Regions from separate parts of the Desulfococcus sp. genome, predicted to be linked through region 2. Evidence: riboswitches for the same ligand, from Rfam matches in the RefSeq annotation. Region 2 holds a riboswitch; the other holds the start of a gene.
The links. Region 2 has a riboswitch for cobalamin ahead of AB7S84_RS14555 (TonB-dependent receptor). Riboswitches for the same ligand answer to the same signal wherever they lie in the genome.

Region 1: linked by a shared signal. The riboswitch ahead of thiC (phosphomethylpyrimidine synthase ThiC) and the one ahead of AB7S84_RS14555 (TonB-dependent receptor) in region 2 are both predicted to bind cobalamin.

Annotation. Positions count from the first base shown of each region.
Region 1 is NZ_JBFXGG010000024.1:5,585-30,380, forward strand. Features, by position in the region: gene AB7S84_RS06880 (transporter substrate-binding domain-containing protein) at 1-46, opposite strand, end outside; gene AB7S84_RS06885 (DUF6909 family protein) at 128-1,945, opposite strand; gene pgi (glucose-6-phosphate isomerase) at 1,984-3,642, opposite strand; gene AB7S84_RS06895 (SRPBCC domain-containing protein) at 3,716-4,153, opposite strand; gene AB7S84_RS06900 (4Fe-4S dicluster domain-containing protein) at 4,560-5,588, shown strand; gene AB7S84_RS06905 (FmdB family zinc ribbon protein) at 5,591-5,773, shown strand; gene AB7S84_RS06910 (hypothetical protein) at 5,835-6,284, shown strand; cobalamin riboswitch at 6,353-6,603, shown strand; gene thiC (phosphomethylpyrimidine synthase ThiC) at 6,691-8,010, shown strand; gene cobT (nicotinate-nucleotide--dimethylbenzimidazole phosphoribosyltransferase) at 8,110-9,168, shown strand; gene glnA (type I glutamate--ammonia ligase) at 9,279-10,691, opposite strand; gene glnD ([protein-PII] uridylyltransferase) at 10,735-13,398, opposite strand; gene AB7S84_RS06935 (acetyl-CoA carboxylase biotin carboxyl carrier protein subunit) at 13,810-14,025, shown strand; gene prmA (50S ribosomal protein L11 methyltransferase) at 14,083-15,015, opposite strand; gene AB7S84_RS06945 (radical SAM protein) at 15,012-16,355, opposite strand; gene selA (L-seryl-tRNA(Sec) selenium transferase) at 16,609-18,027, shown strand; gene AB7S84_RS06955 (tetratricopeptide repeat-containing diguanylate cyclase) at 18,024-19,415, shown strand; gene AB7S84_RS06960 (D-sedoheptulose-7-phosphate isomerase) at 19,412-20,002, shown strand; gene AB7S84_RS06965 (FmdB family zinc ribbon protein) at 20,111-20,341, shown strand; gene hemC (hydroxymethylbilane synthase) at 20,341-21,312, shown strand; gene cobA (uroporphyrinogen-III C-methyltransferase) at 21,296-22,828, shown strand; gene hemW (radical SAM family heme chaperone HemW) at 22,835-24,067, shown strand; gene AB7S84_RS06985 (DUF2333 family protein) at 24,110-24,796, opposite strand, start outside.
Region 2 is NZ_JBFXGG010000111.1:83-7,484, reverse strand. Features, by position in the region: gene AB7S84_RS14580 (ADP-ribosylglycohydrolase family protein) at 1-331, opposite strand, end outside; gene AB7S84_RS14575 (DUF4276 family protein) at 800-1,429, opposite strand; gene AB7S84_RS14570 (AAA family ATPase) at 1,426-2,592, opposite strand; gene AB7S84_RS14565 (DUF6079 family protein) at 2,604-2,780, opposite strand; gene thiC (phosphomethylpyrimidine synthase ThiC) at 2,784-4,082, opposite strand; TPP riboswitch at 4,139-4,244, opposite strand; cobalamin riboswitch at 4,393-4,575, shown strand; gene AB7S84_RS14555 (TonB-dependent receptor) at 4,680-6,716, shown strand; partial or broken gene AB7S84_RS14550 (hypothetical protein) at 6,779-7,402, shown strand, end outside.

The sequences.
Region 1 (24,796 bases), on a different contig from region 2:
GGACCGATACCAGGAGCAACAGCATCAGCAACGCAAATTTTTTCATAGCGACTCTCCGAATCTAAAAGGGGTTATAGGTGACGATTCCGCAAAAAAAGACTGTCGGCGAACCCGTATGACGATTCCGCTACGAAGGCGGCAAGTCTTCGTCAAGGCCTCTGCCGGAAGGGTGCCGGTCTTCAGGGACCCGGGCGTCGCCGCTGCCGCCTTTTTCGGGGGGTTCATGGAGCGTGTGACTTACCGGTTCAATATGCTGCGACGTCTTGAATATCTTCTCTAAAATCGCCTTTGTCACCATGTAGGTGGGCCGGACCCCTTCATCCCCCATGTCGCCGGCGGCAAGGGTCTGCCCGCTGATCAGAGGATTGTCCGAGGCGTAATAGGCGTATCGGACCTTGACATCCCTGTGGATATGCCCCTTGATAACGGCGGCGCTGATGGCCCGCTGATAATGGCCGCCCTCCATCTCGAGCCCCACCGTGTTCCAGCTCGACTGGAAGCGCCTCAGCATGTCCCGGTTCTGGAGAGAGGTCCCCAGAACCGTGACCATCGGACCGACATAGATGTCGATATCGTCGTCAAAATCCTCGGGCGTGAGATCGTTCTGAAAGATATAGTTGTCGGAGGTGCCTTCGATCACATGGGCCGTGGCCAGCATAATGTCGCCCTTGCTCCCGGAAAGGATCCCGGCTTTTCCCATTATTGAAATCGAGGCCACCGGCATCGGGCGTTCGTGGCTGTTGTCCGAATAGGGGTCCAGAAGGCAGTCCATGACCTCGAAGGCCTGGGCACCGAAGGCGTAGTCCATGACCAACAGCACCGGTTTTTGAGGATTACCGGCCGGATCAATGGAAAGCTCCGGATGAAACGGCAACCCCTGCAGCCGATCCGTATCGATGATCTGGCAGTCGATATGGCTGCCGGATTGGTCGTGAATCTCGCACATGCCGCAATCCCGGGCAAAGCCCCGGATCTGATCGCTCTCATCACGGATCTTCATGATGAAATCGTAGAGCCCCAGCCTTTTCACGTCCTCATCCGCCTCTTTGAAAGCATATCCGTACAACAGATTGACCGTACTGTGAAGATTGGCGCTGATCACATGAACAGGCCGGTCCTGGAGCCCCAGCGCCGTCATTGTCGCTCTGATGTCGTCGGCCCACTGCTGCCCGTATCTCTGGTGGCCGATGATGTTCATCAGTGACGGAGTAAAGTATATGACCAGAGACTCCTCTCTGGATCCTTCCTTCGCGGCGATGGTGTTCCCGAGATGGTAGATCAAAGAAAAGAAGGATTCTTTCCACTTGGAAAGCTGCTTGTTCCTTTCAAAATGTTCATAGGACTGGCGGGTCTCACGGTAGGATCGCCCCAGGATGATGCTCAGATTCCAGATGGCCTGGTCCAATTCCCTGCCGCTCAGGCTGACGGCGCTTTGGCGAAACCGCTGGACGATCTTTTCCAGGTCGTTCCATTCAATGGTGATGTTGCCCGCCTCGTCCGTCATCCGGGCATGAATCTTTCGGGCTTCGATGTTCAGAAAGGTGAGATGGGTCAGAATATCGTAGATTTCACTCAGCCCGCGGGTAACGGCGAAGCAGAACTCCTTTTCGCTGATGCGGTAGCAGGTGCGCCGCCGCTTCAGGGGCTGCACGACCTCGAAGGTGCTGTCGCCGATCTCCTCCTCTTCCGTGAGGATGATACGCGTGCACTTTTCGATGCCCCGCGGCAGACGGTCGACCACATACTCGAGGCCCTTCAGCTCGGTGATCCTGGGGTTGTTCATGCTGCCGTATATTTCAGGGCTCAGACTGATCAGACATTCGGCCAGTTGCTGCCCCATTTTCTCGGAGGGCATGTAATAGCCTCTCAGCGCCAGGGCATGGGCGATGGTCTTGAAGGATCGGATCGCCATGCGGGCCTTCTGGGCCCGGGTCAAATCCTGCATGCAGATTTCTCCCGATGGGGTTTCAAAAAAAGTCTCGTTCAGCTGCCCCGCCGCATCGCCTTGAAGGCGTTGATCAGGCCGTTGGTGGAGCTGTCGTGAACGGTCACGACCCGATCTTCCGTCAGCTCAGGCAGGATCTTCCGAGCCAACTGCTTCCCCAGTTCCACGCCCCATTGGTCGAAGCTGAATATGTTCCAGACGACGCCCTGAACGAAGATCTTATGCTCGTACATGGCGATAAGGCTGCCGAGCACCCGGGGCGTCAACTTCCGAAACAGGATCGAATTCGTGGGACGGTTGCCGGTGAAGACCTTGTGGGGGCGGATCCGCTCGATCTCGTTATCGCTCATGCCGGCCGCCGTCAGCTCCGCCGTCACCTCGGCAGGGGTCTTGCCGTTCATCAGCGCCTCGGTCTGGGCAAAAAAGTTGGAGAGCAGAATAGCGTGATGATCGCCCACGGGGTTGTGGCTCACGGCCGGCGCCAGGAAATCCGCGGGAATCATCTGGGTTCCCTGATGGATGAGCTGGTAAAAGGCATGTTGGCCGTTGGTGCCCGGCTCTCCCCAGATGACGGGGCCGGTGGCGTAATCGACGGGACGACCGTTCCGATCGACGGATTTGCCGTTGCTTTCCATGTTGCCCTGCTGGAAGTAGGCTGGAAATCGATGCATGTACTGGTCGTAGGGCAGGATCACCTCGCTGCGGGCGCCGAAGAAATTGGTGTACCAAACGCCGATCATGGCCAGAATGACCGGGATGTTTTCCCCAAGGGGGACGGCCTTGAAATGACGGTCCATCTCGAAGGCCCCCTCCAGAAGCTCCACAAAGCGCTCGTAACCGACATAGCATGCAATGGAAAGCCCAATGGCCGACCAGAGAGAGTAGCGTCCGCCGACCCAGTCCCAGAAACCGAACATGTTCTCCTGGTGAATGCCGAAGTCCGTCACTGCGGCAACGTTGGTGGAGATGGCCACGAAATGCCGGGATACGGCGTCACGAGTGCCGGTCCGCTCCAGGAACCATCCCCGGGCGGTGAAGGCGTTGGTCATGGTCTCCTGGGTGGTGAAGGTTTTGGAGGCGATCATGAAGAGAACGGTTTCGGGGTTGAGTCCCTTCAGGGTTTCGGCGATGTGGGTGCCGTCCACGTTGGAAACGAAATGGACCGAAAGCCCTTCCCGGGCATAAGGCTTCAGGCATTCGGTGACCATGACCGGACCCAGATCCGATCCACCGATGCCGATGTTGACGATATCGGTAATGCGTTTTCCGGTGTATCCCCGCCACTCTCCGGAAAAGATCTTTTCGGAGAAGGACGCCATTTTCGCGAGGACGCCGTTGACCTCGGGCATGACGTCCTTACCGTCGACCACCACGGGCCGGTTCTCGCGGTTCCGGAGGGCCGTATGCAACACGGCCCGCCCCTCGGTCTCGTTGATGGGTGCGCCCGCAAACATGTCGGCGACGGCCTCCGGAACGCCGGTCTCCTCGGCCAGTTGCATCAGAAGCCGAAGGGTCTCCGCCGTGATGATGTTTTTGGAGTAGTCGACGAGGATGTCGCCGAACCGAATGGAAAACCGGGAAAACCGCTCCGGATCCTGCTCGAAAAGCGTCCGCAGGTGGAGCTGCCTTGCCTCCGGATAGTGGGCGCCAAGGGCTTCCCATGCCCGGGTCTGCCGTGGGTCGATCTTTTTCAGCATAAAAGAAGATCCTTTGTTTCCGGGCTGTCGTACGCACCATACCCGGCATCATGAAACGGTTTGCCGAACCCGTTCAACCGCCGCAGGTTTCGGACTGAGATTTAATGGCCAGAAGCAGCTTTCGGGTCAGATGATGAAGTTTGGTGGGCACCCGAACCAGGCGGCTGATCCAGAGCATCAGGCCGCGAAAGCGCTCGACGCTGGTAAGAATCACCCGACCGTCCCGCTCCTCGAAGATAAAGCGGTGCTCGGCATGGACGCCCAGACGGCTTCCAGCCCAGACGACCTCCTTTTCCGGCTCGCACTTGACGATCTCAGGTGCGATCTTGAGGGGAATGCGGTAAGGCCTCAGGGTGAATGTAAAACAGGTGCCGGGGGCCATCCCGTCGCCCTCGATAAGGCAGCAGTTTTCACACACCGTGTTCCAGTGCTCCCACTCCTCCATCCGGGAAAAGACCCGCCAGACGACCGAAAGGGGCGCATGGATTTCGATGGATTCCTCGATGATCATGTCAGTCCCTCGCAATGCCATTCTTTATGGCAGATTTGAGGAGCGGGATCAATACCGTTATTCACGCGATGTTGGGCTTTCAGGCGCCGGTGAAGTCAGGGAGAAGTCACGCCCCACGCAATTGCATCAAGGATTCAGGCCTAAGGGGATGCGGCCGCAGCAATCGTCGCGGTTGTTCCCTTCAGCCGCTTCTCAGTCACCATCACGAAAGTCGAAAAAGCGTTAATGGTTGATATTAACACCTGTTCAAACCTGAACACATTTTTGGTGTCGATAAAAACGTATCCCTTTAATAATCAAAATATTGTATGAGAATATAGAGAGTGGCATCAAATTTGCTGACGGTATATCCGAACAAAAGACCCTATACCCTATTTCCGAAACCTTATCGGTAAACAAGGCGCTTATGAGCAACAAAATATCGCGACGATCCTTTCTCAAAGGAACCGTTGCCGCGGCAACCGTATCGACGGTCGGATCCTTTTCCCTGCCGTCGGCCGTCAGGGGCGCGACCCCCGATGAGTTGGCAACCCTTATCGATATCCGGAAATGCATCGGGTGCGAGGCGTGTGTCGAAGCCTGTCGGGATGCCAACAGCGCTGCGTTTCCGGAACCTCGAAAGCCGTTCCCGAAAATGGTTCCCGGCAGCGTCAGGATCGAAGACTGGTCCGAAAACCGCGAGGTAAGAGACCGGCTGACGCCCTACAACTGGCTTTTTATCCAGACGGCGGAGGTGACGGTAAACGGCGAGACGACCACCCTCACGATTCCTCGGCGCTGCATGCACTGCCAGAACCCGCCGTGCGCGAATCTCTGCCCATGGGGGGCCGCCCGGAAGCTCAAAAACGGCACCACGGTGATTGCGCCGGACATCTGCCTCGGCGGGAAGAAATGTCAGGTCGTCTGTCCGTGGAACATTCCCCAACGGCAGACGGGCGTCGGCCTCTACCTCGATCTCCTGCCGGCCTATGCCGGAAACGGCGTCATGTACAAATGCCATCGCTGCCACCAACGGATGGCCGAAGGCGAGATGCCGGCCTGCATCACGGCATGTCCGGAGGACGTTCAGAAAATCGGACCGCGGGCCGATATCGTCCGGGAGGCTCGGGCCATTGCCCGGGAGATCAACGGGTATGTATACGGGGAGGCGGAAAACGGCGGCACCAACACCCTGTATGTCTCCCCGGTACCCTTTGCAGAATTGAACCGGGCCTTACAGCAGGGACCTGGAAAACCCCATTTTGAAGCGGTCCCCGACATGATGGCCGATGCCGACCACCTGGCCGGGGCTATGCTCGTCGCCCCGCTGGCAGGGGTTGCAGGCGCTTTGCTCAAATTTTTCGGCAAAGGGAAAAACCCTCCTGCCTCGAAAGATCCCTCGACAGAAATCCGCGCGTCACGGAATGACGCACATGCGACGCCCGAGGAGCACTGAACATGGCGATAAACAACTACAAATGCCGGATATGCCATCAATATTTTGAAATTCGGACGGCAGATGACAATGCAGTTCCAGACATCGCCTGCCCCAAATGCCGGAGCAGAGAGGTCGAAAAAGTCGAGAAAAAGACAGGCATTTCGACCACCCTGTTCCCCGCCCTCGGCGGACGCTTCACCTGAGCCCGCTGAGCACCGGCGGCGGTCGCCGCCCGGAACCGTTTTCATCCAAGGAATCATCTTCATGAGGTACCACCGCATCAAAGCCATATACATAACCATGCTGTTCTTTATGGGTCTCACGGGTCTCGCCCAGATGCCCATCTTCAAACGCTACCATATCGCCGACATCCCCGGCCTGGGGTGGTTGGCGGACTTCTACCTGACCCACCGCCTCCACTACCTCGGGGCGATTCTTCTGCTGGCCTTCTTCGCCTATATCGGCCTGGACTATTTGCTTGAGCGACGAAAACGATACCGTTTGACAGGCGCCGCCCGAGTCCGCCTGATCCTGATTTGCTGCATCACCACCACCGGGGTTTTCCGGGTGCTCAAGAACCTGCCCGATGTCGGCTTTTCACCCGGTTTCACGCTGTTCATCGACATCGCCCACCTGTCCTCCATGATGGGCCTGGTGCTTGCAGGAAGCGTTTTCCTGGTGATGAAACAGGTATGGATTGCTCCGCGGGCCTGACCCCCTTGCCGACAAGGGAAAATTTCAGGCTTGCATTTTAGCGATAATCCTGTATGAAGAACAAAATCTGTTCTCACGTTTGTTGCCGGTGCCCTCTTTTTCGAGGGATAATAGGGAACACGGTGAAATTCCGTGACGCTGGACCAGCGCTGTAAGCGGGAACCGAGGCTGCAAAATGTCACTGATCCGAGAGGATCGGGAAGGCGCGGCCGAGGGTAGGAACGTTCAGATAACGATTTACGATAAGGCTGATCGAAACCGTTGTCCGGGCGTCTGATGATCCGCAAGTCAGAAGACCTGCCGCAACAACCACACGGTATATCGTCCACAAAACCGTGTCACAGGGTGTTTCCCTGTGACACGGTTTTTTTTTTGAGGAAAACACCAGATTGATGGGAGCACACAAATGAAGACACAGATCGAACTGGCCAGAGAAGGGGTCGTGACCCCACAGATGGAGATTGTCGCCCGAAATGAAAACAGCGAACCCGGAGATATCCGGCGACAGGTGGCCCTGGGCGAGGTCGTCATCGCCCACCACCCTCAGCGAAAGCACCAGCGGGTGGTGGGGATCGGATCGGGCTTGAGAACCAAAGTGAACGGTTCCATCGGCACATCCTCGGATATCTGCGACATCGACCTGGAAGTCAAAAAAGCCCGGGCGGTCCAGGAAGAAGGTGCCGACACCCTGATGGAGCTGTCGGCCGGCGGCGATCTCGACGCGGTACGCCGGGCCGTCCTGGCCGATTGCGATCTGCCGGTGGGCAACGTTCCCCTTTACCAGGCCTTCTGCGAGGCGGCCCGTAAGTACCGGAATCCCAACAAGCTGGACCCCGAATATCTCTTCGAACTCATCGAACGGCAGCTGGCCGACGGCATCTCCTTCATGGCCATCCACTGCGGTATCAATCAATTCAGTATCGAACGTCTCAAAAAACAGGGCTTCCGATACGGCGGGCTGGTTTCCAAGGGCGGCACCTTCATGGTCTCGTGGATGGAATACAACCAGAAGGAAAACCCCCTCTACGAGCAATTCGACCGGGTCTGCGCCCTGATGAAAAAGTACGACGCCGTCCTCTCCCTGGGCAACGGGATCCGGGCCGGCGCCATCCACGACAGCCACGACCGGGCCCAGATGGCGGAGATGATCATCAACTGCGAACTGGCCGAGCTGGGACGCGAGATGGGCTGTCAGATGATGGTCGAGGGACCGGGGCATGTGCCCCTGGACGAGATCGCGGGCAACATCATGCTGGAAAAACGGATGAGCGGCAACGCACCCTACTATGTCCTGGGACCACTGCCCGCCGACTGCGGGGCCGGCTACGACCACGTCACCGCGGCCATCGGAGCGGCAAACGCCGCCCGGCACGGCGCCGATCTTATATGTTACATCACCCCGGCCGAGCATCTGGCCCTGCCCAACGAGGCCGACGTCCGGGAAGGGGTCCGGATCACGCGCCTGGCGGTCCACATCGGCGACGTTGCCAAATACCCCAAACGCCGGGAGCAGGAGAAGCAGGTCTCCCTGGCCCGTCGGGACACCCGCTGGGAAGATCAGCTCAGGTTGCTGATGTTCCCGGACCGCGCCGAGGAGATTCGAAAAAGCCGGAGTCCGGAAAACGAAAAAACCTGCACCATGTGCGGGAATTTCTGCGCCATGGAACGGGGCCTGTCGCTTTTCGAAAAGGATATCAGGGGAGACAAGATTTCGCTGTCGCTGTGAGAACGACGCCCCGAACACCAACGCTGCACGCCGGTTCCTTTTCCCACAGGATATGCGGATGTGTGATCAACACCACCAATGAAGAACGGAGAAACAGGCATGAGACTACTGGAACATACGATTCAACGCATCACGGCGCCCAACGCCGATGCATACGGCGCCGCCAGAGAGCGGCTCAGAAACCAGGCCCGCCCGGCGGGGAGCCTTGGCATCCTGGAGGAGGTGGGGGCTCGTCTGGCCGGCATTTTCGGTACGATCGACGTTCGTCTCGACAGGAAGATTGTGATCACCTGCGCCGGAGACCATGGGATCTGCGCCGAGGGCGTAAGCCGTTTCCCCCAAAAGGTGACCCCCCAAATGGTCTACAATTTCGTGGGCGGCGGTGCGTCCGTCAGTGTCCTGGCCCGCCATGCCGGAGCGGAAGTCCGGGTGGCGGATCTGGGGGTTGACTGGGATTTCGCGCCGGATTTACCTATTTACCACAAAAAGGTCCGAAAAGGCACGGCCAACTTCGCCGCGGTGCCGGCCATGACACGGGAGGAGGCTGTCCGCAGCATCGAGGCCGGCATCGAAATCGTCGACGAACTGACGGCCGAAGGTCCGGTGCATCTTATCGGCACGGGGGACATGGGCATCGGCAACACCTCGCCCTCCACCGCCATCATCGCGGCCTATTCGAACATTCCCGTGCCGGAGTTGACCGGTCGGGGAACCGGAATCGACGATGACGGACTCCGGAAAAAGATCGCGGCCATCGAAAAGGGTCTCGCGCTGCACCGGCCCGATCCCAAGGACCCTGTGGGCGTCCTCGAAAAGGTCGGCGGGCTTGAGATCGGCGGCCTGGCCGGGCTGGTCATCGGCGCTGCGGCCCACGGCATTCCCGTGGTCTGCGACGGCCTCATCGCCACCGCCGGCGCCCTGATCGCCTGCGAGCTCGCACCGTCGGCCCGGCCCTATCTTTTCGCCGGCCACAACAGCGTAGAGGTCGGCCACCGTTACATGCTCGAACATCTGGGCCTTCAGCCTCTACTTCACCTGGAATTCCGCCTGGGAGAAGGCACCGGCGCCGCCCTGGCCATGACGCTCATGGACGCCGCAACCCGCATCCTGGCCGAAATCAAAACCTTTGCGGAGGTCGGGATCAACGACGCCCAGTAAAGATCGCCTTTCCCGAAGAGCGGATCGCTTCGAACCCCTGAAGGCGGCACCGCGGAGGGATCGCCCCCGCTCCGGACAGCCGGAGCGGGGACAAAAGGAAAGATTGCGGACTAAATATCGAAATAGAGAAAGAATTCATGAGGATGGGGACGCAAATTTACAGCGTTCACCTCCTTGGTGGTCTTGTAGCTGATCCATTTTTCAATGACGTCGGGGGTAAAAACATCACCTTTGAGCAAAAACTCGTGGTCGGCCTTGAGGGCGGCCAGGGCCTCCGGCAGCGAGCCCGGCGCGGAGGGAATTTCCGCCAGCTCTTCCGGCGGCAGGCCATAGATGTCCTTGTCGAGGGGAGACCCGGGATCGATCTTGTTTTCGATGCCGTCCAAGGCCGCCATGAGAACGGCCGAGAAGGCCAGGTAGCCGTTGCAGGACGGATCGGGCGTTCTGAATTCGATGCGCTTGGCCTTTGGCGAAGCTGAATACATGGGAATTCGGACGGCGGCGCTGCGATTCCGACTGGAGTAGGCCAGGTTGACCGGCGCCTCGAATCCGGGCACCAACCGCTTATAGGAATTGGTGGTCGGGTTGGTGAAAGCGCACACCGCCGAACAGTGTTTCAGAATGCCGCCGATGGCCCAGAGGGCTTCCTGGGAGACGCCGGCGTATTTATCACCCGCAAAGAGGGGGGTGCCGTCTTTCCATATGCTGAGATGCGTGTGCATACCGCTCCCATTGTCTTCGAACAGGGGTTTGGGCATGAATGTGACCGTATGACCGTGTTTGTATGCGACGTTCTTGAGAACATACTTGAACCAGACCATCTGATCGCCCATCTGCAGCAGCGGGGCGAACCGCATGTCGATCTCCGACTGACCCGCGGTGGCCACCTCGTGATGCTGACATTCGACGACAATCCCGAGATCCTGAAGGGTCAGCATCATCTCGGAACGGAGGTCCTGGAATTTGTCCATGGGCGGCACGGGAAAGTAGGCCTCCTTGTGGCGAGGTTTATAGGCCTGATTCGGCATTTCGTCGCGACCCGAGTTCCAGATGCCCTCCACTGAGTCGACCTCGTAAAAGGCACTGTTGCTGCGTGATTCGAACTGCACGTTGTCAAAAATGAAAAACTCCGCTTCGGGTCCGATAAAGGCCGTATCTCCAATACCGGTGCTTCTGAGGTAGGCCTCGGCCTTCTGAGCGATATGCCGGGGGTCGCGGCTGTAAGGCTCTCGAGTGATGGGATCGGCAATATTGCCGATGAGCACGAGGGTCGGATCGGCGAAAAAAGGATCCATCCTGGCGGTGGCGGGATCCGGAATGACCAGCATGTCCGATGCATTGATGGGCTGCCAGCCGCGAATACTCGATCCGTCGAAGCCGTAGCCGTCCTCGAAAGTGGAAACATCCAGTTCACTGATGGGCACGGAAAAATGCTGCCACACGCCGGGGAAATCCATAAATCGGATATCAACCACTTTGACCTTGTTTTCCTTTGCCATTGCGATGACGTTTTCAGGTGTCATTGTCATTTACATCTCCTTATTCATGTTCATGGGTATATTGAAATCAACCGATAATGCGCGATCGTTCAGGCTTTCCGTTTCGACTGTCCGAGGCTTCCGACAGGACCGTCATGAGGGCCGTTTCGAGGGCCGCCACCTGTTCGGGGCTGTCCGCCTTCTGGCCGTCGAAGTCCCGGACATAGAAGACATCCACCACCTGATCGGCATTCGTTGCAATCTTCGCCACCCAGACATCCAGGCGACATTTGAACAGTGCATCCGTAATTTTGTACAACAGCCCCGGAAAATCGTAGGTGAAGACCTCGACGATGGTGAAAAAACTGGAGCTTTCATTGTCCACATTCACCCGAGGCGACTTTTCGGGTCGCCAGGGCTTGTCTACGGCATAGGTCTTCATCTTTTCCGATAGCGCCGCCTCGAGATCGAGGCTTCCCAACAACGCCGATTCCAGGTCGGCTTCAGCATGCTCCCATTTCCGGGTTTCATAAAAACTGTCGGGCGGCGGCTTGACCTCGAAAACATCCAGGGCGATATTGTTGCGCCATGTATAGACCTGGGCCGCCAGGATATCCATGCCGTTCAGGGTGAACACACCGGAGATCCGGGCAAAGAGACCGGGGCAATCCCGGGCGCAGATGGTCACGGTCCGGGTCTTGAGACCGATGGATTTCTCTACCGTCCAGACGAAGTGAGCCTTCCCGAGGCGGTTGTAAAGGGCGATATGCCGGGCGATATTCTCCCTGGACGTATTCAGGAGGTACCGCGGCGGCATCATCCGGAACAACGCATCCATCGATTCACGGGTTCCCGGATGTTCCGAAAGGGTCAGTACGTAGTTCCGCTTCTCTTCGATCAGCGCCAAGGCACCTGCGGAGGTCAACTCCCCCTCCCTGAACAGGCTCGAAACGTTCAGGAAAAGCGCCTCGAGCAGCGCGGCGGTCCATCCGCTCCAGGCTTTGGGGCCGGTGGCGACGGAATCCGCCACCGACAGCAAATAGAGCATTTTCAGACGGTCGGTGTCACCAATCCTTCGGGCACAGACGAGGGCGGTCTCCTCGTCCTGTATATCCCGTCGCGTCGCGATCTTGATCAGGAAGAGGTGCTCCCGCACCAGAAAGGCAACGGTCTCGATCATTTCCGGCGGATATCCTCTTTCCGAAAGGATTTCCCGGATCATCTCCGCCCCTTTTTCGGAGTGATTCCCGCTGGACATACCTTTGCCGATATCGTGGAGCAGCCCGGCCCAGATGAGGGCGATGCGCTCCCGACGGGTCAGATCCTCGTAGATCTGCCCGCAAAGGGGCTTGGTGGTGGGATCGTCCGGCGTACCGAATTTTTTGAGCGTCTGCACCGTTCGCAAAAGGTGCCGATGCACCGGGTAGAGATGATACTCATCATATTGAATCCGGTTGACGATCTCATTGAACTGGGGAATAAACGCTTCCAGAAAACCCGTTTCCGACATGGCCTCCAGGACATTGAACTTGATCACCGGTGTCAGGAGGATCTTCTCAAAGGCCGACCGGACAGACTCGGATTCACGAAATCGGCCGTCGACGCAGTAAAGAAACTCCCTGACGAGCCGTCGGGCCTCGATGCTGAGGGGCATCTTGAGACGGGCACTCTCCTCGAAAATCCTCATGAGGATCTCCGACTGTTTGGGGATCATTTTGGAAGACACGAAATTGAGCATCCCATCGACGATCGCGATACCTTCGGCGTTCACTTTTTCAAGAGATTTCAGACTGCGCCGCTTGGCTTTTCCCTTCTCCAATTCGTAGACCACCAGCTGCTGCTGCTGCTTCAGAAAACCCATGTGCCGGTGCAGCACCCCCAGAAAGCGCTCGACGGGCTGCTGTCCGTCCCGGTAAACATACCCCAAATCAGCGGCCAACCGCTCCTGATAGATGAAATAGAGCTGATCGCATTTCCGGCCGGACAGGTAGTGAAGGTGATTCCGTACCTGCCAGATAAATGCCAGTGCCTGGCTCAGCGCCTGGTATTCCTTGTAGGAAAGACAGCCGTGATACTCCAGGTCCCGCGGTTGGGTAAGCTGGTTTCGGATACGGGCCACCCAGAGCATGGTATGGTAATCCCGCAGGCCGCCCTGCCCCTCCTTCAGATTCGGTTCCAGAAGATAAGTGGAGTCGCCGAAACTCTGGTGGCGCTCCTGGTTCCGCTTGACAACCCGTCCGATCACACCGTCCGGATCATCATAGATGACCTTTTCCCGAAACAAATCCAGAAGTTTCGAGTAGAGATGGGACATGCCGCAGATGAACCGGGCATCCAGAAAGGCCGTCAGCGTTTCGATGTCCTCGATGGCCGCGGTGATACACTCATCAAGGGAACGGGTCGCATGACCGACCTCCACACCGATGTCCCACAGGGGATAGATGATCTCCTCGATCAGTGCTGCCGCCGCTTCCGGGACCTCCCGATCGAACAGAATGAGCAGGTCCACATCGGAATGGATGCACTGCTCCTCCCGACCGTATCCACCGAGGGCGACGACGGCATAGGGGTTCCGTCGGATGTCCAGCTTTGGTCCGATCACACTGTTTTCATAGGATGCGCGAAAATACGCGTCGAAGCAACGGGTATAGCGGCGCACAAAATCCGGAACCTCCCCTTTCAGAAAATCCGCAATCAGGAATTTCTGTTGTCGTGCCAACGTGTTCAACGGATTATCGGATTTATGTCTCATATCGACCGCTATCAACCCTCGCTTGAAAGGCGCCTTGCCTTTGTTATCACTATAGCGATTATAAGCAAGTATGACGCCAATTGCTAATAAGTTTTTTTTGCTTTTTATTTCAAAAAGTTAAAATTTAAATGCACTCAAGAAAAAATTAAAGCCATACAATTATGTAATATTTTTCCCGTTTTTATGACAAAAATGTTTTTCCGGGTGCTCAAATCGCGACAGCCGACATCCAATTTAACAGACGGCGCATGCAGGAAGCGGCCCTATTTCAAACCAACTTCTCCTTGACACCCCGTCGGCCGGGATGCTACAAATTGTCGGCATACAAAATACTGTTTCTATTGCAAAACAAACTACCGGATATCATTACGTACATTCAATTACCGATCAGCATAACGGAGGGCTTGGAACATGACAGAAGAAATCTTAGCACCCCTTGCGGGAAAAATCGTCAAAATAAATCTTGAGGTCGGCGCGAAGGTAGAGGAGGACGACGAGGCCCTGATCATCGAGGCCATGAAGATGGAAACCCCGGTCTTCGTCCCGTGCGACGGCACGGTCAAAGAGGTTCGCGTCAAGGAGGGCGACTCGGTGGAGGAGGAAGACGTCCTTGCGATAATCACGTAAATCCGAACGTACATCGATGAAATCTGATCCTACAGGCATAGACGATCCTCCCGCAGATCATTTAGGCCCGATGAAACGGGCGGCCATGGCCGTCCATCCGTCTTTTTCCCGAACATCCAACACCTCGAATCCAATGTCGGCCATCCTGTCGGCCACCTTACGGCGATTTTCCGAGATAATCCCCGAACAGATAAAGATGCCCCCCGCTGAAAGCACCTTCGGGATGTCTTCCAAAAGAAGGAGGATGACCTCGCTCAGGATGTTGGCCGCCACCACGTCAAAGGTTCGGGAGACACCCGCCAGGAGGTCCCCGGCATGAATCTCGGCCGATCCGGGTCCGAACCCGTTTTTGGAGAGATTTTCCCGGGCCACGTCGACGGCAACGCCGTCTTTGTCCACGCCGACCATGAGGCCCGCCCCCAGTTTTCCGGCGGCGATCATAAGAATCCCCGAACCGGTACCCACATCAAGAAAACGTATCCCCGGCGCCAGCCAGGTTTCAAGCAGCCGTATGCAGAGAACGGTGGTAGGGTGGGTTCCGGTGCCGAAGGCCATCCCCGGATCGATCTCAAGTATGATTTCGTCCGGCGATGTCGGGGTGTAGTCGCGCCATGTGGGTTTAACAACAATTTTGTCGGAGATTTTTTCCGGCCGGAAATATGCCTTCCAGGACTCGGCCCAGTCCTCTTCGTCCAGTTCCTGAAAAAGAAGTCTGGTCGTGATTCCGGTCCGCCGACCCAGGACACGCAATCCTTCTTCCAGAGAAGATATCTTTTGCGCACCGTCGGCGTTTCCCGGAAAATAGCCGCTTACGGCATCGACCTCGGGCAAGGGCAGCGCATCCGTTGCCCATCCCTCTTCCGGCGACATGTTCGGACTTTCCACAACCACTCCCTGAAGGCCGAGATCGTAAAAAACGTCTGAAATCAGGTCGGCGCCCAGAACAGCGTCATGGAATTCGAAAACCACTTTAACCTGGGTCCACTTCATTCCGCCCTACCCTTTATCTTCTTCCAAGTCTCCCTGGGAGGATTGAAATATCCATATCCGAGATCCGGAAAAGCCCGCCGGATCCGTCTCAGAGCCTCGCGCATCCCCATAGGAACCCCGTGAACCGCCGCCCGGTTCATGGTCCTCCAGTACTTGACGGGATCATAGTTCAGGTTCCGCCACTGGACATAATGTATCGGATGCGTCCGCCTGAAGGCCAGAAAAGCCGCCACCTCCTCGGGCGTGTCGGTGAATCCCGGGCAGTTCAGGTAATTCAGGGCCACAAACCGGCCGTGCGCCAGCGCGATATCGATGCTTGCCAGAACATCGGTGAAGGCATAACCCCTGGGACGGTAATAGGCGTCGTAGCACGTCTTCCGAACGCTGTTCATGGAGACGCGGATGCTGTCGAGACCGGCGTCGAACAAATCCGCCAGGACGTCCGGAAGACTTGCATTGGTGTTCATGTTGATGGTGCCCCGATCGGTTTCCCTGCGAATCAGGCGAATGGCCGGGGCGATGACATGGGCCGCGAAGAGCGGGTCTCCCTCGCATCCCTGGCCGAAACTGACCACGCTGTTGTCGACCCGTCGAATGTGAGCCAGGGCCACCTCGGCGATCTCCTCGGGAGATGGGGTGAAGTCGATGCGTTCCTGGCTGCAGGACACCCCGTCCTCCGGTTGAAGAGAGATGCATCCCAGGCACCGGGCGTTGCAGGTCCGGGAAGCGGGCAGGGGGGCTTCGTAGCGGCCCAGAAAAAAGTTCTTGCCGGCCGGGCATCCATACTCGAGGGCGCAACGTTCCAGATGCCGGCGAAGGCGGTTTTCAGGCAAAAGCGCCTGCATGCGCCGAACCCCGGCCACAACCTTATCCCGGGGCATTTGTCGGATATCCTGCCGAGGCTCCCGATCAACACGGATGACGGCCGATCGAAATCCCCCGCCGTGCCACCCCACGGCGCCGTAGGAAAAAAGCGGCAGGACATCTCCGGGGTCCCGCTCCCGATAGGCGCTGATATAGGTATTGACGTATCCGGGGGAATTGAAGGCCGCCACGGGATAAATCGGCTCCCCGGGAGCATAGGGGTTCTCGTCAATCATCTCCGGCGCTTCGGCGACGAGATTGAAGACCAACGGCCGCCGGTGGGGGAGGTACATCAACTCTCCACCATGGGGCATGGGAAGGGTGTTCCCGGTGGTGAGCGGAACGACCCTGTCGCCCGCCATACCGGCTGCGGCGTATCCTTCCAACTCGAAGATCTCCCCGGCGGCATCGGCGACCATGGCCGTTACAGGCTTCGCAGGAGGTTTTCCTTTTTTTCGTCGTAACTGTCTCTTCATTCTTTTATTATACCACATCAAGGGCGGCAACACCGGAAAAATCTGAATGGCGCCTTCTGCGATTGTTTATGTGCTGAAAAACAGGCATAATTCAGTTGAAACCAGAGTCCGCTCAGTGATATATGCTTTCCCTATCTTTCGCTTTTCGTTATGTTTGGCCGTAAAACGGCTGGAAACCGAGGGGGAATCCTGCGGGTATGCCCCGCCCCTTCGGGGGGATAACCGCGCCGCTGATCACAACCAGGAATCACGGATGCCGCTGACCGACGCACAACAAAACCTGTTGAGAAGACTACCGGGAATCGACCGCATTCTCGAACAGACCCGTGTTGACCCGTTTTTCGAAGCGGTGCCGAAACCCTTGTTGACCCGAATCTGCAGGGAGGTGGTGGAAGATCTGCGGAAGGCCGTCATCGACGGAAGGCCGCCCGTCGATGAAAACGATATGACCGACGCCGGGATCACGGCCAGGGTCAAGCAGCACCTTGGCCGCACCCTGAAGCCCAACCTGATACCCGTTGTCAATGCCACCGGCGTCGTGGTCCACACCAATCTGGGACGCTCCCTGCTGGCAGATGAGGCCGTGAAAAATGTCGCCCGCATTTCACGCCGGTACACCAATCTCGAGTTCGACCTGGTCAGAGGCACCCGAGGTCTTCGCTACAGCGCCATCGAGGGGATCCTCTGTGAACTCACCGGCGCCGAAGCGGCAATGGCGGTCAACAACAACGCCGCCGCCGTGCTCCTCTGCCTCGATACCCTGGCCCGGGGAAAGGAGGCTGTCGTTTCCCGGGGAGAGCTCGTGGAAATCGGCGGTTCCTTTCGGATACCCGACGTCATGGTCCGCAGCGGTGCCCGGCTCCGGGAGGTGGGCACCACCAACCGGACCCACCTCCGGGACTACGAACAGGCCATCGGCGACGACACCGGGCTTCTGCTCAAGGTTCACACCAGCAATTTCAGCGTGGTGGGATTCACCAAGGCCGTACCCGCCCGAGAACTGGTCGAACTGGGCCACAAACGCGGCATACCGGTCATGGAGGACCTGGGCAGCGGCACCCTCGTCGATCTCTCCGTCTACGGCATGATCAAGGAGCCCACCGTTCAGGAGTCGGTTGCCGCCGGCATCGATGTCGTCACCTTCAGCGGCGACAAGCTCCTCGGCGGTCCTCAGGCGGGACTGATTGTTGGAAAACGGGCGATTCTCGACGCCGTCCGGCAGAACCCTCTGACCCGGGCCCTCAGAATCGACAAGATGACCCTGGCCGCCCTGGAGACCACCCTCCGGATCTATCGAGACCCCAGAAAGGCCGTCCAGGCCATTCCAACGCTCCGGATGCTCATCATCCCGTTGTCGGAGATCCAACAACGGGCCGAGCGTTTTACGGCATTGATGACCGCGAGCCGTTCCGAGCGCCTGCGCCTCTCCATTCTCGATGGGTTCTCCAGGGTCGGCGGGGGCGCTCTTCCGCTTCAGGAACTGCCCACCAGGTGCGTGAGCCTGGCAATCGACGGTATATCCACGGCCGCCATCGAGCGACGGATGCGCAGACACATCCCGCCCGTGATCGGCCGCATCGAAGCCGATCGCTTTATTCTGGACTTCAGAACCGTGGGGGAAGACGACATCGACATTATCGCATCCGCCGTCGGAAACCTGCTGGAAAAATGACCCGAAACACCCGAAAAATCTACACCCGGACCGGACATCGTCAGGCTTTTCTGCTGCATGAAACCAGAGATCTTCAGAAAGCGTCCCGTCCGGCTGAGCGCCGAACAGCCGTCGGCATTCGGGAGCTTTCCGCGAGATTCCCGCACATGTCCGTGGGAAAAGCCCTCATCGAGGCGGCGCTCCATCAACTGGAACCGACGCCCGCCTTCGGCGTCATGCTGATCCGTGTAGACGATTTTTTCGATGTCCAGGATGCCGCCGGCGACGAGGCTGCGATATCCCTGCTCCTGGACGCCGCCGTCGTCGTCGACGAGGTCACCCGGGCCGAGGATGCCCTATGGGGCATGATCGAGCAGGATCTGATCGGCATTTTTCTCCCGGAAAAAACCGAGGACGACTGCAAAAATATCGCCGAAGAAATCCGGCGGATCTTCTCCCTGGTCCGCGAAGCCACATTGACCATGGGTGTCACGGAATACCCCATGGACGAATACGGCCCTATCGACACCCTCAAAAACGCCCGAAAAGCCTTGAACCACGCCCGGCATTACGGCCCCGGCGGCATCGCGGTATTTGATGCGACAAGCCTCAACATCAACGCCGACCGCCTTTTCCAGGAGGGAAACATTCACGGCGCCGCAGAGGAACTCAAAGCCGCCCTCCGGCTGAATCCCGGAGACGCCGACATCCGCAACAGCCTGGGGGTCTGCTACGCCGCCCTGGGGGCGTTCAACCGAGCGCTTCGGGAATTCAGGGCCGCCGTCGGACTATGTCCGGAAAGCATTATGCCCGTTCACAACATCGGTCTTGTGCACGAGATGATGGGAGAGCCCCAAAAAGCGCTCAGACATCTGATCGAAGCCGATCGTCTTCTCGGATCCGACCCGAACGCCGGGGCGGTTTTTGAGCTGCCGTTTCAGATCGGTAGAATTTACCTTCAGGAGGGGCTTCCGGAAAAGGCCGAACCGTATCTGGTCCGGGCTTCGGCCCTCAATCCCGCCTCCGGCGCCGCCTGCCGAAAGCTGGGGGAATGTCTTGCGGCCCGAGGCGACACCAACGGCGCCGTCAGGGCTTTCAGCAACGCCGTCAAACGCAACCCCAACGACGCCGCAGCCCTGTCCGAGTTGGGCATCCTCTTCCACCAGCAGGGTGAAAATCCTGACATCGCCCTTCTGTTCTGCCGGCACAGCGTCGACATCGCGCCCCGAAACGGCCTTTTCCATCAACGCCTGGGCGAGCTCTGCCTTGCCCAGAACCGCCGCGACGAAGCCCTCGTCGCCCTGGAGCGCGCCCATGAACTCGGATGCGATTCCCGGGCGCTGATCGACCGGATCAGGGAATTGAACGCCTGGACGGAACAGACCTCCGGAAAAAAGGAAACCGCATGAAAGAGATGATCCTGGCCAGCCTGAAGGCGAGCCTTCACACCAAAGAAAAAAGCGTCCTTACCCACACGGACGATCTGCTGGCGGCGACGGAAAATATCCGGCAGTCCCTCGTTGCCGGCGGCAAGCTCCTCATATTCGGAAACGGGGGCAGCGCCGCCGATGCCCAGCATATTGCGGCGGAATTCGTCAATCGTTTCCTGAAAGAGCGTCGCCCCCTGGCGGCTATGGCCCTTACCACCGACACCTCTGTGATCACCAGTATCGGCAACGACTACCATTTCGACCAGATCTTCCAGAAACAGGTCGAAGCCCTGGGACGGATCGGCGATATCGCCGTGGGCATCAGCACCAGCGGAAATTCCCCCAACGTGGTTCTCGCCATGGAAACCGCCCGGAAAATGGGACTCTTCACCATCGGCTTCACCGGCAGGGGCGGGGCCATCGCCACGCTGTCCGATATCCTTTTCACGGTCCCCTCGGACGTCACCGCACGGATTCAGGAGACCCACATCACCCTGGCCCATATTTTGTGTGAACTGGTGGAAGAGCGGATGTTCGGCGGTGTCGGTGCCGCAGCTCAACCCTGAAGGAAGCGAAAATTGCAAAGGCGTGTTGATTTTACGCCCGCAAATGATTACTTTGGCGGTCGTTGGTCGAACGGCCGATACCCAGACCCGTACGGCAAGGAGAAAAAAATGCCTATATACGAATATCACTGTGATCAATGCGACAAAGATTTTGAATGCCTCGTCATCGGCAGCCACCAGGCTGAATGTCCGAACTGCAAAAGCACCGACGTCAGGAAGATGATGTCCGCCTGCGGCTTTCTGAGCAAAGGCAGCGGCGGAGAGACGGTCAAGGCATCCGCCGGAGCATCGTCCTGCAGCGGGTGCACGGCCTCCAGCTGCGCGGGGTGCGGCCACTGATGGCGAGTACGACGACCGCACAGGACAGAACGACGCGACACATCACCATCGGCACCCGGGGCAGCCAGTTGGCCCTCTGGCAGGCCAACTGGGCTCGCCGAACCATTATGGAAAAATTTCCCGGCACAGCCGTCGAACTCCTCATCATCAAGACCAAGGGCGACAAGATCCTGGACGTCCCCCTGGCCAAGGTCGGCGGCAAGGGGCTTTTCGTCAAGGAGATCGAGGACGCCATGCTGGACGGCAGGATCGATGCGGCCGTCCACAGCATGAAGGATATGCCGGCCAAGATCCCACCCGGACTCTGCATCGGCGCCGTTCCCGAGCGGGAGACGCCTCAGGACGCCCTGGTCTCCCGAAATCGACTTCCCCTGAAGCGTCTTCCCCAGGGCGCACGGGTGGGGACCAGCAGCCTGCGGCGCGGGGCCCAGCTGAAAAGCGTTCGCCCGGACATCGAGATCGTGCCGCTCCGCGGGAACCTCGATACACGCCTCAACAAGCTCGACACCGAGAGGTTGGATGCGGTCATCCTGGCGGCAGCCGGTCTGAATCGCATGGGCCTGACCGACCGAATCACCGAAATGATCGACACCACCGTCATGCTCCCGGCCGTGGGCCAGGGAGCCCTCTGCATCGAGTGTCGGCAAAACGATCCCGGCATCGCCCCGGTGATGGCGGCCCTGAATCACGCAGAAACACGAAAGGTGGTCATGGGGGAGCGGGCCTTTCTGAACCGCCTGGAGGGCGGGTGTCAGGTACCTATCGCCGCCCACGGCACGCTTGAAGGCGACACCTACACGCTGATCGGGCTGGTGGCCGCCCTCGACGGCGGCACCGTCATCCGGGAAACCCTGTCCGGCCCTGCCGAAGACGCGGAACGCATCGGCGTCTCTCTGGCCGAACACCTCATCGCCAAGGGCGCCGGGCCAATCTTAGAAAGCCTGAAGGAAATTCATGAAATCAGCAGGTAAAGTCTATCTGGTGGGCGCAGGGCCGGGTGACCCCGGCCTGATAACGGTCAAGGGTCTGGAGTGCATACGGAATGCCGATGTGATCATCTACGATTACCTGGCATCGCCCGCCTTTCTCAAGTATGCCCCGGAGCATGCGGAACAGATCTACGTCGGGAAAAAAGGGGGAGACCATACCCTTTCCCAGGACGGCATCAACGCCCTGATCGTGGAAAAAGCCAAAGAAGGACGGGTCGTGACCCGACTCAAGGGCGGAGACCCTTTTATTTTCGGCCGGGGCGGTGAGGAGGCCGAGGTTCTGGTGGCCGCCGGGATCCCCTTTGAAGTCGTACCCGGGGTGACATCGGCCATTGCGGCGCCGGCCTACGCAGGCATCCCCCTTACCCATCGAGACTTTACCTCGACATTGGCCTTTGTCACCGGCCACGAGGATCCGACCAAGACGGATTCCAGCATCGACTGGGCCTCCCTGGCTCGGGGTATCGGCACCCTGGTCTTTTTTATGGGCGTCAAGAACCTCCCCCACATCACCCGAAACCTGATGGACAACGGGATGGCACCCGAAACGCCGGTAGGCCTGATTCGATGGGGAACTACAACGCGCCAGGAATCCGTGTTCGGCACTCTCGAGAACATCGTGGAACGGGTGAAGGCGGCAGGGCTCAAGGCGCCTTCCATTATCGTCGTCGGAAACGTCGTCTCCCTTCGGAGCTCCCTCAACTGGTTCGAAAATCGCCCCCTTCTGGGCAAACGGATCGTCGTCACGCGGGCTCGGGAACAGGCGAGCGATCTGGTGAAGCGTTTGACGGACATGGGTGCCGACTGCATGGAATGCCCGACCATTCAGGTCATCCCCCCCGAAGACTGGGCCCCCCTGGATGCGGCCGTCAACACCCTGTCCACATACGATTGGATCGTCTTCACCAGCGTCAACGGCGTCAGGTTTTTCTTCCGGAGACTCTTCGAGACCGGGTACGATGTTCGGGCCCTTCACCGCCTCAGGACCGCCTGTATCGGCCCCGTCACCGCCCGGACCTTGATGGGCTTCGGCCTGAAAACCGACATCCTGCCCGAAAACTACCGGGCCGAGTCGGTGGTGGACGCCTTCAGGAACGAAAATATCAAGGGGTGCCGCATCCTGCTGCCCCGCGCCATGGAGGCGAGACCCGTCCTGCCTGTGGAGCTGACGCGAATGGGTGCGACCGTGGACGAGGTCACGGCCTACCGGACGGTCCAGGCCCGGGAAAACGCTGAGCAGCTTGTGGCAAAACTCAAGTCCGGCGCTATCGACATGGTCACCTTCACCAGTTCTTCCACCGTGCGGAATTTCAAAGCCCTTTTACCCGAGGAGGAGCCTCTCGCCCGAATGATGAACGGCGTCACCGTGGCGAGCATCGGGCCCATCACCTCGGACACGGCCCGGGAGCTGGGGTTCACGGTGGACGTCACGGCGTCGACTTACACGATTCCAGGCCTCTGCGACGCCATTCTGGCCCACTACCAAACAGCTTCATAGGCGACAATGCCTCTGAATCCTACCGTACCCCGCCCGCCGGACGGCGGACATGGATCCGTACCGACCGTTCGCGAGGTGGGGGGCATCTACATCCATGTCCCGTTCTGCGTCCGCAAATGCCTCTACTGCGATTTCTATTCCGAAATCGACCGTTCCCGAATTCCCGACTACCTTGACGCCCTCGATCAGGAAATCCGCTGCGCCGATCCGCCGGCGGGGCTCATTTTCGATACCCTGTATATCGGGGGCGGAACACCTTCCGTACTGGCGTCAAACCAGGTCAACCGTATAATGGCTACGGTACGCGAACGATTTGAATTGTGTCCCGATGCGGAGATCACCCTGGAAGCCAACCCCGGGACCCTTACCGAAAAGGGGCTTCGGGCGTTACGACGCCTGGGCGTCAATCGCCTCAACATCGGGGTCCAGTCCTTTTCGGACAAAGGACTCCGATTTCTGGGGCGGGTCCATTCGGCCGAGGATGCCCGGACTTCCGTGCGATGGGCGCAGGATGCCGGTTACGACAGCATCGGCCTCGATCTGATATACGGTCTTCCGGGACAGTCGGCGGCAGACTGGATCGCGGACATGACGGCTGCCGTCACCCTCGCCCCCCATCATCTCTCCTGCTACATGCTCACCTACGAACCGAGGACGCCGCTGTCGCGGCTCCTGGAGAAGAGGACATTCAAGCCCCTCTCCGAAAGTCGGGTCGGCACATTGTTTCAAACCACCATCCGATTTCTGGCCGACCACGGTTACACCCAGTACGAGGTCTCCAATTTCGCCCGTTCGTCGGATAAACAGTCGCGACACAACCGGAAATACTGGTCCATGGCGCCCTACCTGGGCTTCGGCCCCTCCGCCCACTCGTTCATGCCGCCGGAGCGGTGGTGGAATGTCGGGAGCATCGGACGATACATGGAACTCACCGCAACGGGGCAGCCCGTCGTGGATGCGAAAGAAGTCGTGGATCGGGAAGGACAAATCATCGAAGGGCTCTATCTGGGGCTGCGGCAGACCGACGGCATCCGGATTCCGGACTTCGAAAACCGGTTCGAGCTCCGTTTCAAAGAAGTCTTCGGAGAGGTTCTGGCGACCCTCCGAAAAAAAAAGTGGCTTCAGGATGCCGCTGATCGGTGTGCCTTGACCCCCTTGGGGCTCCGTTTTCTGGACAGCGTTACGTCGATGTTCGTCTCAAGAGATTTTTCCGGGATCCCGACGAGCGAAAGGCGATAACCCCCCTCCCGTCGGGTTCGGCAGGAAAAGCTTTGGAATGACCTACTGAATGTTGCCGGTCAGCGCCGAGTTCAATACCCCCAGATAAAAACGGGCGTGACTGATGTGAGCCGCCATATTGGATCGATGATTGGCTATGAATCCATCGGGGCTGCCCTCGAAAACGATCCAGGGGTCCATGTTAGCGGCATGGCCGAGGGCGGTGATGGCATGGTGGAGCACGTCGGTGCCCTGGATCGAGGCGATCAGATCACTGAAATCCTCGGCCGTCGCCTCGAGAATCGTCTCCATGGCGTGGGCCACCCCCTTGGAATAATAGAAATAATCGTCAGCCTTGAAGGTGCTGAGGTCTCCCTGATTCTTGACCAGATTTTCATCGCAGCTGCCCAGCATGCTCTCGAACGCCCTGAACAGTGGAACGAGATTGTCCACGCGGCGGTAAAATCGGGCCTCACCGTTTTTCAGCATCCTGATATAGTTTTTCATCTCATCCAGGCCCTCATTGTACTTGGACTCGGCTGTGGGAAACCAATACTGCCGGGAGTTGATCATGAAACAGTTCATAGCCGATTCAAGGCTCGGGACATAGGCGTCCGTACTGCCGGTTCGGGAGAGATGCTCGGCCAGGACCACGCTGGTTCTACGGGTTACCTCGAGGATGCCCAACTGGAGATTGTTGACGTTGTCCGTAACGTTGAGGATGTCGTTGGGACGCCACCCCCAGAACCT
Region 2 (7,402 bases):
GCAGGACCGCCGCTTCGGTGGAGAAGGCGAAACCGACGGGGCTCACGCGCATGGCGGATCCGTTGCCCCAACTGTTGTAGGGGCGCGGGTTTTCGGCGTGGAGCCACCGGAAAAAGGATCCGCCGTAGCCGGCATGGGGGTATTGCCGGCCGATCCTCCGAATGGACTCGATATAGGGGGTTCCTGAAAGAATCGCATCCGCCACCGCCACCGTGAGGACCGTGTCGTCCGTGAAGACGGCGCGCGGACTGAACAGGGGAAAGGTTTTTGTCTTGATGGGTCGGCCCTCGTAGACCGATCCGATGATGTCTCCCGCAATGGCGCCGATCATGGTTAGCACCTCCTTTGTCAAGACATGTCTTCAAAGGCGTTGGCCGGCCCGACCGGATCAATAAAAAAAGCTCCGCCATCTCACTGGATAGGGAGCTTTATTGCCGCACGATTTTTTAAGGCCTCTGCGCCTTGTCCGTCATCAAGATACCTTTTTTGTCTTATTCAGGAGATGGTTAACACCGCTTTTCCCAACTGTCAATGGTAAAAGTTATTGGTTTTCCGGATTCACAAACCGCCCCGGTATCCGGTGATGACGGGGATGCCCTGTACACAAATAATTTTTAACCGCGGCATACACGGAAAACACGGAAGGAAGGCTTATCATACAAGCGGATACGAGCGGCGCGCCTATTTTTCACTCGCAACCGTAAGGTTCTACGCACAATTCTGCACACGTGTGTGTAGAACCTATCGCACATGTGTGTAGGCTATGATTTGCGCGAATGGGTTTGCCTACTTGGCCGATTCATCCGCCCATTTTATCTCCTGTGATATCTATAAAGCGTTTTGCCCAAGGGGATGCCGCTGTTACCCGGTCCGGAGAAATGAGCGCCAAAAGTTTAAAAGAATGTTCCCCTTTGCCGTATTTTGCTTTGGTTTTACAGTTTCTAGTTGCGGCGGAAAGTGCCTGGTAAATCTGCTCCTTTGCAACCGACTCGATCCTATTGTCTGCTGCCGGTAAGGCGTTTGCGTTGAAGCCCTGGCCAAAGAAACTCTGGAGGGAGTCTCTATCGGCCAGAAACCAAGCCTCCATGCATTGGACCATCAAATGACAATCCGCATCGTCGACATTTTCAGGTTTATCCCATTGATCGCCTTGACGATTTTTCAAATGATGCCATGGCTTCCAGTTTTCTGCGTCACCCTGTTGGCAATCAGCAGAAACGGATGCCTCGCTGTCCACCAGCAACAATGCATCCTCTCCGGTATTGATTGCCGTACAAAATGAGTCATAGGCGTTCTGCCTGCTCCCGCAGGCAACAATTCTCGGCATTTTTCCCTTCAATCCGGCCTTACTCAAAAAATCTGAAAAGCCCGCACGGCAGGCCGTTTTGAGCATATTGGAATCACCGCCTCCTTCAACATACAATTTCACCAGCGTGTCCCTCCTATTTCACCGCGTGTCCATAGCTGTCCCAGTCGATACTTATCCAACCATGGCCTGAGTTTTTCAGCATCCAATCTGGTTAATGTTGTGCCCTTGTCTGTCTTCTCAGCCACAATTACAGATTCAGGCTGATCGGTCATTGCATCGACCAAAACATCCGAGTGCGTAGTCACGATTAGCTGACAACGTTCCGCCGCTTCTTTCATCAAATCAGCAATGGTCGGCAGAACATCCGGGTGTAATCCGAGTTCCGGTTCCTCGATGCAGACCAAAGATGGCGGAGATGGGTGACAAAGGATTGCGAGTAAACAAAGATAACGAAGTGTGCCATCGGAAAGGCGAGTCGCCGGGACGGTAAATCGACCTTCCTGAAAAAACACTTGGACGGTGCCACCTTCTATATGAACGTCGTAATCATCAATACCATCATAAAGTGCTCGCAACGCTTTCAAGAGCCGATTTTTGACTGAAGGTTCGCGACGAAGGCGATTCAAAACCAAGCCAAGGTTACTGCCATCAAGTTCCAGCACATTATTTGGTAGATCTGCCTTTTGCGGCAAGCGAGGTACAGTGTAGCGCCCAAAACTCCATTCTCTATAAAGCTTAATGTTGCCAAACTGTTGAGCAAGATAGGTTATCTCTGGATACTGATCTGGATCGCGACGTTGCGAAAGAATAGATTTTTCCATATCGACATCTTCTTGCCGCAATGCACGGGTATCGCCTTTCACATTGAGTGTCGGCCGCCCTGAATTAAAGTGATAATAAAAATAAGGTTTAGAATGCTCCTTACCTACAGGTTTTTCGTTTTCAACTTTTTCATCGACGATCTCGAACCGTTGACCGACTGCGGTGAAAGACAAAACATAGCGCAGGTTTTGAGGCCCCAGCGGATTGTCAACTACAACATCTAACGATGCCGTAGGTGTGCCTTTAACGCCCTTCCAAAGCCAATCATGGACTCCGCCCCCTTCGCGAATCGGTTTTAATAATTGCTCGGGCGCACTCCTCAGCAGCTCTATTGATTCGAGTAGGTTCGACTTACCCGACCCGTTCGGACCAATGACGACATTTAACGAATTCAAGGAAACAGGTTCTGATTTGTCACCAAAACTCAAGAAATTATTTAGCTTGATCGCATGTATTAACATGACCATTTTCCTTATTGTTCAATAACGATCCGCACCCTGTCCGGGTTCTTGGTGAGCTGATCGATGTACGCCTCAAGGCGTTTCTTCATCTCCGCCGGAGTTGCCGGGCCGCCGGTAACCTGCAGAGCCTGTTGCAGCTCCAGGGCCTTGACGGTGACCTTTATCAGTACCGACGGCCCCCTCGGCAATTCTCAGGCTGGCCGCCGCCGCGAGTCCATCACCTTGTAGGCGCAGTATTCGCCGCACATGGTGCAGGCCCCGTGGGCATCGGCGGCCGTGGTTTCGCCGCGCCGCTTCCGGGCCAGGGGCGGGTCGATGGCCAGGGCGAACTGTTTTTCCCAGTCGAGGGCCCTTCTGGCCCTGGACATTGCCGCGTCCCATTCCCGGGCGCCCGGGATGTTCTTGACGATGTCGGCCGCATGCCCCGCCAGCCTGGCCGCCATCACCCCGGCGTGGACATCCGCTGCGGTGGGCAGGCAGAGGTGTTCGCTGGGGGTCACGTAACAGAGGAAGTCCGCCCCCGCACCCGCGGCGATTGCCCCGCCGATGGCGCAGGAGATGTGATCGTATCCGGGCGCGACATCCGTCACCAGGGGGCCCAGGACATAAAACGGCGCACCGTGGCAGATCTGCTTCTGCAGCCGGATGTTGGCCTCGATCTGGTCGATGGGCATGTGGCCGGGGCCCTCGATCATCACCTGGATGCCGGCATCCCAGGCGCGCTGGGTGAGCTCCCCGAGAGTCAGCAGTTCCTGGACCTGGGCGCGGTCGGTGGCGTCCTCAATGCATCCGGGACGAAACCCGTCGCCCAGGGAGAGGGTCGCGTCATAAGGCCGCACCAGTTCCAGGAGGCGATCGAAATATTCGTACAGCGGGTTTTCCGCCCGGTTATGCGTCATCCATGCACAGGTGAACGAACCGCCCCGGGAGACGACGTCCATGATCCGGCCCTCCCGGTCCATGCAGTCGAGACTCGCCCGGGTCACGCCGCAGTGCACGGTAATGAAATCGACGCCGTCCTCGAGATGACGCTCGATGCCGGCGAAGATCTCGTCGACGGTCATCTCGACAATGGGTTTGCCCTGATTCACCACGGCATCGCACGCAGCCTGGTACAGCGGCACGGAGCCGATACAGAGGTCGGTTTCCGCGATAATGGCCCGCCGGATCTCGTCGATGGGGCCGCCGGTCGACAAATCCATGATGGCGTCGGCACCCGCGGCCGCGGCGGCCCGTGCCTTTGCCAGTTCCTGATCGATGTGGGTGTCGTCCCGGCTGGTGCCGATATTGGCGTTGACCCGGGTGCGAATCCCCTTGCCCACCGCCAGGGGCCGGCCGTTCCGACGGCGGTTGTTGTGGCAGACGATCGCCGTTCCCTCGGCCACCCGTTCACGCAGCGTTTCAGGGGAAATGCCGGCATCTTTCGCGGCGACGGCGACGATATCCGTGACCTGGCCCTCGCGGGCCCGTTCCATTTGTGTTTTTTCCATGAGTTCCTTCCGGAGAATTTTTTCGCGGGATACGGCACCGGAAGCAGCGGCAGGTCTTGCAATTGCTCGGTCCGTTCCCTACGCCGGTATCAACCGGATCAGGTTCAAAGGGTTATTTCACGGTCGTGAAATTCTCAGTCCGAAGACACCCCAGACCACTATGATCAACTTTTCGGGAATTTAACCCCTTACGCCTTCCGCGTCAAGCGATGATTCGACAACTCGCGACAACGTCAGGCGAAAACACGATGCCGTGGCGCAACCGGCGGCGATTTTTTTCGCTTGACTTTGTGGATTCTTCTCTTTATGCTGCGGCAATATCGATCAGGTGCTCATTATTGAGCCGAACAGGGAACCCCGTGGAATTCGGGGACGGGCCCGCCGCTGTGATCGGGGACGAAAGCCGCAATATGCCACTGGCCGAAAGGCCGGGAAGGTGCGGCCGGTAGGATGATCCGAGAGTCAGAAGACCTGCCTGAAACGAGATGCGCGAAACTCCGTGGACCAGAGTTTTGCCCGGATTCTGAGGACAAAAAAGGGACATCCCCGGATCGATCATTTTCGGTCCGGGGATTTTTTTTGCCTTCAGGAGCCATTATGCACATCTTGACCGTATCGCTGTCCATCCTCTTGTATGGTCTGTTGCCCATCTTCCCCGCCTTCGCACAGGCGGAAAATGCCGCGCCGGACAACTCCGGCGAAAACGCCCTGAAACTGGAAGACGTCGTCGTGACGGCTGAAAAAACCCCGACGGCGTTCCAGACCGGCGATGTGGATCTCGAAACGACCGCCGCCGGCTATTCCCGGATTACCCGGGAAGCCTTTGAGGGACGAACCGTGAGCCTCGCCGAGGTCATCGAAACGGAGGTGGGGGTTCAGGTTCGCCAATCCGGCGGGCTCGGCAGTTTCTCCTCGGTTTCCCTCCGGGGCTCCGCCGACGACCAGGTCATGGTCTTTCTCGACGGCATCCTGCTCAACGACGCCTCGGGCGGGGGTGTCGACCTCGGCAACATCTCCCTTTCTGATGTATACGCCGTCGAGGTCTACCGGGGGACAACCCCCGTCAATTTCAGCCAGGCCTCCATCGGCGGCGTAGTCAACATTCAAACCCAGCGGCCCCAAGAAGGCTTCAAGGCCGACCTCCTTGCTGGATACGGCGCTTTCAACACCCGAAACCTGGCCGGATTTCTCAACGCCGGGCAGGACCGCTGGGATCTTCTCGTCTCCGCCGATATGCTGGCCTCGGACAATGATTTCGATATCCTGAACGACAAACAGACGGAGTGGAACCCCGCCGACGACCGCTGGGAGAAGCGAAACAACGCCCAGGTGAAGCAGTACAACCTGCTGACCAAAGCCGGCGTCGAGCTGACCGGCGAGACCCGGATCGATCTTATCAATCAGTGGTTCAAAAAAGACCAGGAGCTGCCGAGCCGGGACAACAGTCCGGATACCAAGGCCGCCCTGGATACCGAACGGAACATCACCACCCTCAAACTCACCGCCAACGATCTCGGCCCGCTCCATCTCAACACCGGCACCCAGGTGTCGTATACCTGGAAAGCCGAGGACTACGACGACCGGAACGGCGATATCGGCCTGGGGTCCCAGTACAACACCTACACCACCCGGAAGCTGGGGGCGGACCTCTTCGCGGAATGGCTTCCCGAGGGCCACGCCGCCATCCTTTCCGCCGGCTTCCAGCGGGAAACCTACGAAATCGAAGACCGCCTCGGGAAACAGAAGAACCCAGCGGACAATCGGAGAACCACCCTGTCCCTGGGCCTGCAGGACAGCCTCTTCCTGCTCGGCGAGCGTCTCATCGTTACACCGGCATGCCGATATACCTGGATTTCAGACGATCTTGACGAGGAGGCCGGCGTCGAATCACAAACGCGCGATGAGAGCTATTTCAGCCCTCAGGTCGGGCTCAAATACGCGCCGCTTTCGTGGCTCACCCTCACCGGCAATCTGGGGCGGTATTTCCGCGTCCCCTCGTTTTTCGAGCTCTTCGGCGATCGCGGCTTTTTTATCGGCAACCCCGACCTTCAGGAAGAGAAGGGGATCAACCTGGACATCGGCCTGGCAGGGCTGTGGCAATGGGATCGCCCCTGGCTTTCCCGGCTCTCCCTCTCCACCGCCTGGTTCAGAAACGACGTGGACGACCTGATCACCCGGGTCTATGACGCCCGGGGCATCGGCAGGTCCGTCAACATCTCCGGCGCCCTGATCCAGGGCGTGGAAGCCGCCGCCGCCGTCGACCTTCACCGCTTCTGCCGCCTGATCCTGAACGCCACCTGGCAGGACCCGAAAAACCGGAGCGATATCCCGGCTTTCGACGGTAAAAATCTTCCGGGCCGGTTCGAGTCCGCCTACCTGGCTCGTCTGGAGGCCACGTATGAGGGGTTGACGTTGTTCGGCGAATACGTCGTCGAGAAGGATATGTACTACGACACGGCCAATCTGAGAAAAGCCGACGACAAGGAAGAGATCAACGCCGGCATCTCCTACCGATATCGTTCGGTGAAGCTCACGCTGGAAGGCCGGAACCTGGGTGACGACCTCCATGAAGATTTCAACGGCTATCCCCTGCCCGGCCGATCCTTCACCGCCACAGTCAAATACGATTTTTAAAAAGGGGGATGGATCTTCACATCTCGTCCCATCTCCCATATCCAACAGGAGGAAACGGAAACATGAAAAAAGAATTATGGATCAACACAATCTCATGGGCAGCGACGGGGATCCTGTTCGCCCTGGCCGCCCCGGGCGTATCCGGCACGGCGACGGCGGCGGTCACCGAGACCGCCGTGGTGGCAACGGTGGCCGCGGATTACAGCAGCGCCGCCCACGCCATCGTATCGGTCGATCCGGTGGGCGGGTTCCGCACGGTCCGGAGCGACCTGCTGCCGACCCTCGCCTCCGATATCACCGTCAGCGCCCACAGGAACTTCTTCTATCGGATCGAGCGGTTTCAGGCGGACAACGTGACCAAATTCGACATCAGCGCCCCCGAGACGCCCATCTGGCAATTTTCCACCCTCGACCCGGGCGACACCGTCAGCAGCAATCCCTGCGACATGCTCTTCGTCAGCGACCAGAAAGCCTACCTCCTGCGCTACGGCAAGACGCGGGCCTGGATCGTCAACCCCTCGGCCGGCACCGCCGCTGAATTCAAGACCGGGGAACTGGACCTCGGCGCCTATGCGGATACCGACGGCATCCCCGAAATGATCGGCGGCGTCATCGTAGACGACAGGGTCTTCATCGTTCTTCAGCGACTCGACCGGGACAACGACTGGGTGCCGTCCAACACGGCC